2 regions of the Noviherbaspirillum saxi genome follow, and region 2 is predicted to be linked to the other one. Evidence: predicted binding sites of a transcription regulator. Region 2 holds the regulator's gene; the other holds the start of a gene.
The links. Region 2 encodes sigma-54, which starts transcription at its own class of promoters, with help from an activator protein. Its sites were predicted from a motif close to TGGCANGNAANCTGCTTT; they were not measured.
Positions count from the first base shown of each region.

Region 1: the regulator sigma-54 is predicted to act here: its motif matches at 1,827-1,844, upstream of D3871_RS04555 (circularly permuted type 2 ATP-grasp protein).

Region 1 covers NZ_QYUO01000001.1:940,144-944,332, forward strand. Annotated here, with positions in the region: gene D3871_RS04550 (alpha-E domain-containing protein) at 1-341, opposite strand, end outside; gene D3871_RS04555 (circularly permuted type 2 ATP-grasp protein) at 343-1,755, opposite strand; gene D3871_RS04560 (sodium:solute symporter family protein) at 1,887-3,923, opposite strand; gene D3871_RS04565 (DUF4212 domain-containing protein) at 3,913-4,188, opposite strand; gene D3871_RS04570 (sensor histidine kinase) at 4,188-4,189, opposite strand, start outside.
Region 2 covers NZ_QYUO01000001.1:3,190,357-3,194,545, reverse strand. Annotated here, with positions in the region: gene D3871_RS15100 (deoxyguanosinetriphosphate triphosphohydrolase) at 1-213, shown strand, start outside; gene D3871_RS15095 (enoyl-CoA hydratase/isomerase family protein) at 262-1,347, opposite strand; gene hpf (ribosome hibernation-promoting factor, HPF/YfiA family) at 1,500-1,847, opposite strand; gene D3871_RS15085 (RNA polymerase factor sigma-54) at 1,947-3,428, opposite strand; gene lptB (LPS export ABC transporter ATP-binding protein) at 3,446-4,186, opposite strand; gene lptA (lipopolysaccharide transport periplasmic protein LptA) at 4,188-4,189, opposite strand, start outside.

The DNA.
Region 1 (4,189 bases), 2.3 Mb from region 2:
GTGGCGTTCTGGGTTTCCCAGACTTCGGTGGTCAGCGTGCCGCGCACCGCGCGCGCATTTTCCCGGGCCTGGGTCAGGCATGAAACGATGGATGAAGGATTGTCCGGATCGCGCACCATGAAGTCGAGCACGTCCTTTGGCGTGAGCAATCCGTATTTGTGGTCGAATTCACTCAGCAATTCAGAAATGCCGAGCATGGCGCGCCAGCCCTGTTCAGCCGCTTCGGCCGATTGCGGCAGCAGCGCGGTCTGCACATTCACGTCCAGCATGCGTGCGGTGTTTTCCGCACGTTCGGTATAGCGGGCCATCCAGAATAAATGGTCTGCGGTGCGACTCAGCATGTCATCTCTCCAAAACCCAGGTGTCCTTGGTGCCGCCGCCTTGTGACGAATTGACCACCAGCGAGCCTTCGTTCAAGGCCACGCGGGTCAGGCCTCCCTTGACCATGGATACGGTTTTTCCTGATAGCACGAAAGGGCGCAGGTCGATATGGCGCGGCGCGATGCCGGCATCGACATAGGTAGGGCAGGCCGACAAGGCCAGCGTCGGCTGTGCGATGTAACCGTCCGGCTTGGCAAGCAGGCGCTGCCGGAACGCTTCGATTTCCGCCTTGGTCGATGCCGGTCCGACCAGCATGCCGTAGCCGCCTGCGCCATGGACTTCCTTGACGACCAGTTCCGGCAGATTGTCCAGCGTGTACTGCAGGTCTTCCTGCTTGCGACACTGGTAGGTCGGCACATTGTTCAGGATGGGATCTTCCGACAGATAGAACTTGATCATGTTCGGCACGTAGGGATAGATCGACTTGTCATCGGCCACGCCGGTACCAATCGCATTGGCCAGCGTGACCCGTCCGGCGCGATATACCGACAGCAGTCCCGGCACGCCCAGCGATGAATCGGGGCGGAAGGCAAGCGGATCGAGGAAGTCGTCATCGATGCGCCGATAGATCACATCGATGCGCTTCGGACCGCGCGTGGTGCGCATGTAGACTGCATTATCGTCGACGAACAAGTCCTTGCCTTCCACCAGTTCAACGCCCATTTGCTGCGCCAGGAAGGCATGCTCGAAATAGGCCGAGTTGTACATGCCTGGCGTCATGACCACGACGGTTGGATCTGACACGCCGACCGGCGCGACCGAACGCAGGTTATCCAGCAGCATGTCCGGATAGTGCGCGACCGGCGCGATCTTGTAATGCGCGAACAGTTCGGGGAAGAGGCGCATCATCATCTTGCGGTCTTCCAGCATGTACGACACGCCGGACGGCACGCGCAGGTTATCTTCCAGCACGTAGAACTCGCCTTCGCCAGCACGCACGATATCGACGCCGGCAATGTGCGCATAGATGTCGGACACCACCGAAATACCCTGCATCTCGGGGCGGTATTGGGCATTGCGGAAAATCTGCTCGGCCGGTACCACCCCCGCCTTCACGATATTCTGATCATGATAGATATCGTGAATAAACATATTCAACGCCTTGACGCGTTGCACCAGGCCGGCTTCCAGCTGTGCCCATTCCTTGGCCGGAATGATGCGCGGGATGATGTCGAAAGGGATCAGCCGCTCGGTGCCGGCGTCGTTTCCATAGACCGCAAACGTGATGCCCACCCGGCGGAATATGAAGTCGGCTTCGGTACGCTTGCGGTCTATGACCTCCGGCGGCTGCGTCGACAGCCAGTCCTGGAAGCGCCGGTAGTGGGTTCGGACAGAAGCTTCGTCCGCATACATCTCGTCGAAAAAGTTCGGCATGGCTTTGCTTGGATGGTTATGCAATCAGCTTAGCGCAGACGTTGCCGTCCGCGCTGAGTTTGATCATGGTTAATGCCAGAAACGTGCCAGTAAGGAAGTTTCCGCTGCTTTTCCGTGCGTGACCGACCTTGTTATGGCAAGCGGATATGGTCGACCAAGGCTTCGGTGCGCCGGTCCGGTGCGGCGGTGCACAGGCTGGCCAGCGCGATAGCCAGGAAGCCGGCAGGCACGCCGAACACGCCGGCGGAGATCGGGGCGATCCCGAACCACTGATTCAAGGATGAGCCGCCGAGTGCCGGATAGGTGCGGATCATGTAATACACGCATACGGCAAACCCGACCAGCATGCCGGCGATTGCACCCTGCTGGTTCGCCCGTTTCCAGAAAACGCCCAAAACCAGGGCGGGGAACAAGGTGGATGAAGCAAGCGAGAAGGCAGCGCCCACCATGGACAGGATATCGCCGGGCTTCAGCGAAGCTGCATAGGCGGCGATCAGCGCCACGACCAGCAACAGCAGTTTCGAGATCGTCACACGCTTCTGGGTGGATGCCGTCGGATCCACCGTCTTGTAATAAATGTCGTGCGACAGAGCATTCGAAATGGTCAGAAGCAGTCCGTCGGCAGTCGACAACGCGGCTGCCAGCCCGCCGGCCGCCACCAGTCCTGAAATCACGTAAGGCAGGCCGGCGATCTCGGGCGTCGCCAGCACCACGATATCGCCATCCATCACGATCTCGGCCAATTGCACGATGCCGTCACGGTTCATGTCGGTGATGGTGACAAGCGGATTGATCTTGTCCACGCTCGCCCAGTAGGACACCCAGGACGGCAGTTTGGAGAAGGGAGTGCCAACCAGCGAAGTGTAGATATCGTATTTCACCAGCACCGCCAGCGCCGGCACCGTGATGTACAGCAGCATGATGAAGAACAGCGTCCAGAATACCGATTTTCGTGCCTGCCGCACCGTGGGCGTCGTATAGAAACGCACCAGAATATGGGGCAGGGCGGCCGTTCCCATCATCAGGCACAGGACCAGCGCCAGGAAGTTGTTGCGCTTGGTATCGGATGCTTTCTGGGTCTTTCCGGGAAAGGGCGTTTCATGGGCGACCACTGGTTCCGAGCGCGCCAAGTTGTAGGCCTTTGCTTCGCGCCATTTGCGTTCGGCCTCGGCCACATCACGGGGATACGCCGCCAGCGTTCTGCCGGCGGCCTTTATTTCGATCAGCGACGCATTGCTGCGCTTGAGATCCTCGACATGGTGCTGCATGTCGACCAGGCCGTCTTCCCATGATTTGGGCAGGTTCTTCAGGCGATTGTCATATTCGGCCGCGCGTTGACGGAAGATATCGCGCACCTGCTGTTCCATCGGGTCGCTGTTGAGTTCCTTTTCGCGTTCGCTGAGCTTGGAAAGCGCGGAGCCATAGGCCAACTGCGGAATCGGGACGTTGGTATGCTTGACCGACAGCCACATCACCGGAATCATGTAGGCAATGATGATGATGATGTACTGCGCGACCTGGGTCCATGTGATCGCCCGCATGCCACCCAGAAAGGAGCACACCAGGATACTCGCCAGGCCGAGGAAGATGCCCACCGAAAAATCGACCCCGGTAAAGCGCGAAGTAATCAGGCCGACACCATAGATTTGCGCAACCACATAGGTAAACGACACTACCACGGTTGCAATGACTGCAAGCACGCGCACGATATTGCCGCTATAGCGCCCGGTGTAACGCGCCGCGAGAAAGTCCGGAATGGTGTATTGCCCGAACTTGTTGAGGAAGGGGGCAATCAACAGCGCCACCAGACAATAGCCGCCGGTCCAGCCCAGGATGTACGCCAGCCCGTCGAAACCCATGACGTACAGGCCGCCCGCCAGACTGATGAAGCTGGCTGCCGACATCCAGTCTGCGGCGGTTGCCATGCCATTGAATAATGGCGGCACGCGTCTTCCCGCCACATAGTATTCGGAAACATCCGAGGTGCGGCTGATCACCCCGATCCCGGCATACAGCACGATGGTCGAGAACATGAACATGTAGCCTATCCACGCACGCGGAAACCCTTCTTTCTCGAGGATGGCCAAGGCGATCAGGAATACGATGAAGCCGAGCGTGTACCAGCTGTAATAGATAGAGAGGCGGCGTGAAAACGATTTATTCGGCATCGGCAGGCTCATCGTCAAGCAGCCGGTCGAGGCGGCTCATGTGTTGCATATAAACGGCGACAATCACTAGGTACAACACCGTCAAGCCCTGGCCTGCCATATAAAAGGAAAATGGCCAGCCCAGGATGGTAAAGCCGGATAGTTCGCGCGCGAAGAAAGTCAACCCGAACGTCATCGAAAACCATATCGCAATCAGCACGCCGGTAAAACGCCGCACGCGGCGCCAATACAGGGCGCGGCGATACAAGACGGTCTGGGCATCCATC
Region 2 (4,189 bases):
GTCAATCGCATGACCAGCAAGGCACGCCGCATCGTGCGCGAACTATTCGACGCATTCATGGCGGAGCCGCGCCTGCTTCCTCCCGACTACCAGGTAACCGAACGCGGCAGTCAGCAGGCACGGGCGCGCAAGGTGTCCGACTATATTGCCGGCATGACCGACCGCTATGCGATGCGCGAGCACCGCCGCTTGTTCACCGTCGGCGAAATCTGAATGCCTCGCAGACGCTGCATACACTGCTCAGCGTAGATCGGATCTCTATCAGGCAAGGTCGCGTAGCGGATGCGCATATGCTGGCCACGCCGGTTCGAAAAATCGTGCAATCATTGCATCATCAACCGCTTCCAGCGACGGTGGATTCCAGTTCGGCGTATTGTCCTTGTCGATGACCACCGAGCGGATGCCTTCCAGCACCTCCCCGCTTTCAAAGCTGCGGCGCACCATCGTGCGTTCCATCCGCAGGCAATCGGCCACGCTCATCGCCGCTCCCTGCCGCAGCTGCGACAAGGTCACGCACATCATCAGAGGAGAGCGCTTCTGCATGACTGCAAGCGTATTCTGTGCAAACGCGTCGCCATCGTCCGCGAGCGAGGCGGTAATGGTGCTTACGCTGTCATGTGCGAAATGGCGGTCGATCGATGCATGTTGTGCCGCAAGCTTGCTGGCAGCCGGATCGATCTGGGTCTTGAACGGTGCAGCGAACTCGGCCGCGGCAGCGCGTACATCGGTCGCTGTCGCCAGCAAGCCCAGCAGCGTGGCCAGCTCCGACGCAGGAACAAATACATCGGCCAGCCCCGCATACAGCGCATCTGCCGCGCCGATCACTTCGCCGGTCACGCCGAGATAGGTACCCAGCTGCCCGGGTGCGCGCGAAAGGAAGTAGCTGCCGCCGACATCGGGAAACAGTCCGATATTCACTTCCGGCATCGCCATCTTGGTACGCTCGGTAACGATGCGCAGCCGGTTCGATTCACCGCCCTGTGCCACCCCCATACCGCCGCCCATGACGATGCCATCCATGATCGCAATGTACGGTTTCGGATAGAAATGGATCAGGTGGTTCAGCGCATATTCTTCGGTAAAAAAGTCTTCCAGCAAGGCGCTGTCCCCGCGTGGCGTGGCGCTGCCTGCATCGTGGAAGAAGCGGATGTCGCCGCCGGCACAGAATGCCCTTTCGCTGCTGCTGTGAATGAGCACGGCACGTATCGCCGGATCGTTGCGCCATGCAAGCAGGGCCTGCGTGATGGAGCGCACCATGGCCAGCGATAGCGAGTTGAGCGCCTTCGGACGGTCCAGTGTGATGACGCCAAGATGGTGATGGATCGCGGTGCGGACGAATTCGGTCATGGAGAGGCGAGTATGGATTCGAAACGCCATATTCTATCGGCTATGCGATTGCGGCGTCGGTCGCGGCGCCGACATTCAAGATACCGCCAACAAAAAAGGGCGCCCATGGCGCCCTTCATTGCGATGCCGGTTTGCCCGGCGTGGATCACGATTTACGCGGCTGTCGGTGCTTCCGGCATGCGTTTGTGCGCTTCGCACTGATGATCCTGCATCTTGGTCTTGTACTTGATTACCTGGCGGTCCAGCTTGTCGATCAGCGTATCGATCGCCGCGTACAGGTCTTTGGCAAAGCTTTCCACATGTATGACATTCCCCCTCAAGCGCAGATTGACTTCGGCTCTTTGCCGCTTATCTTTTTCAGAGGGCTTTTCAACCCCGAGGATGACTGCAATATCAATGACATGATCGAAATGGCGAATAATCCTGTCCAGCTTGTTTTGCACGTATTCGCGAATGGCAGGTGTCAAATCGAGATGATGTCCACTGATTATGAGATTCATACAGCGCTCCTATGGATGGCGTCGCTGGAGGTTCGCAAACGTGCCCCGGAATGCGTAGACCGGCTACGCTGGAACACAGCAACATCACTACAACAAAGACTACAAGGATTTGCGCAGATTGACTGGAGGAATTTTCAGGGCTTCACGGTATTTTGCGACAGTACGTCGTGCCACGACCATGCCCTGTTCCCCCAACATATCCGCTATTTTGCTATCTGAAAAAGGATTCTTGGGGTCTTCTGCTCCTATCAATTGTTTGATCAGGGCCCGTATCGCCGTCGATGAAGCTTCTCCCCCTGCTTCCGTGGCGACGTGGCTACCGAAGAAATACTTCAACTCGAACATGCCATGGGGAGTGAGCATGTATTTTTGAGTTGTTACCCGAGAGATAGTGCTCTCGTGTAAACCAAGTGTATCAGCAATTTCACGCAAGACAAGGGGGCGCATTGCAACTGCCCCGTGCGAGAAAAAATTCCTCTGCCGATCGACAATTGCCTGTGCAACACGCAGGATGGTATCGAAACGCTGACGCATGTTCTTGATCAGCCATTTCGCTTCCTGCAATTGTGAAGAGAGTGATCCCTCACCTTTGCTCTGCTTGAGGATATTCGCATAGAGCGCATTGACGCGCAGTCGGGGCATGACATCGTGATTGAGCATGACTTGCCAGCCGTTCTTGGTTTTTTTCACAATCACGTCCGGCACAACATAATCTGATGCATCGGACGCATATAGCGCACCTGGGTGCGGATTGCATTGCTTGATTACGTATTGTGCTTCGCGCAGATCTTCATCGTCGCAATCGAGCGCTTTTTTCAGCTTATTGAAATCGCGCTGGGCGAACAACGACAGATGCTTTTCCACGATATCGAGCGCACGCCGCCGCGTCACCATCGGTACTTTCGGAAAGCGGCGGATTTGAATCGACAGGCACTCGGACGCATTGCGCGCGCCGACACCGGCCGGCTCGAAACTTTGCAATAGTTTTAGCGCGACATTGAGGTCGTCGATGTCGATGTCGAGCTCTTCCGGAAGACGCGCATGAATTTCTTCCAGCGGTTCATCCAGATAGCCGTTGTCATTGAGCGCATCGATGATCAATTCCACCAGTGCGCGATCGCGTGGTTCGCGCACCGTCAGCCGCATCTGCTCGAGCAGGTGTTCGCGCAGCGTGGTTTCATGCGCTTCGAGCTGAGGACGCGCATCGTCGTCTTCCGGCGCTTTTGAGGTGCGGGCGACATCGTCGAAACTCCAGTCGTTGTCGGAGGCTGTCGCATTCTCGCCGCCTTCGCCGCCCTCAAAATTACCTTCTCCTTCTTCGCGCGTGGTCGAAGACGATTCCTGGACCGGCGCTTCAGAAGTGTTGCTGGCCGGCGGCGTGTTGATCGCACCATCTGCCAGCAATCGCACTGAATGATCGAGCGGATCGTCGACGCGTTCCAGCATGGGATTGTCGGAAAGGATCTGTTCCAGCTCCTGATGCAGCTCGAGCGTCGACAACTGCAGCAGACGGATAGACTGTTGCAGTTGCGGGGTCAGCGCGAGATGTTGCGATACGCGAAGTTGGAGTGTCTGTTTCATGCCTGTCTGCTTCTTCCTTACATCCGGAAGTGCTCGCCGAGATAGACCCGGCGCACGGATTCATTGGCAATAATGTCGTCAGGTCGGCCGCTTGCCAATACCGACCCCTGGTTAATGATATAGGCGCGATCGCAAATGCCCAGCGTTTCGCGCACGTTATGGTCGGTGATCAGCACACCGATACCGCGCTCCTTGAGAAAGCGCACGATGCGCTGGATTTCAATCACCGCGATCGGGTCGACGCCGGCAAATGGTTCATCCAGCAGCACGAAGCGCGGATTGGTCGCCAATGCACGCGCGATCTCGACCCGGCGCCGTTCGCCGCCGGATAGCGACAGCGCCTGGTTTTCGCGCAGCCGTTCGATCTGCAGCTCGGCCAGCAATCTTCCGAGGCGCTTGTCGATTTCCGCTTTAGGCAGCGGCTTGTCATTGACCCGCTGTAATTCCAGTACTGCGCGGATATTGTCTTCCACCGTCAGCTTGCGAAATACTGACGCTTCCTGCGGCAGGTAAGACAATCCAAGTGTCGCACGACGATGAATCGGCATGCGCGATATCGCGACGCCGTCGAGGTCGATCTCGCCGGAATCCGATGGCACCAAGCCGACGATCATGTAAAACGACGTGGTCTTGCCGGCCCCGTTCGGGCCCAGCAATCCGACCACTTCACCACTTTCCACCTGCAGCGACACGTCGTGCACAACCTGTCGAGTGCCGTAACTCTTTTGCAAGCCGCGAACGACCAATGTGCTTGCCATGCT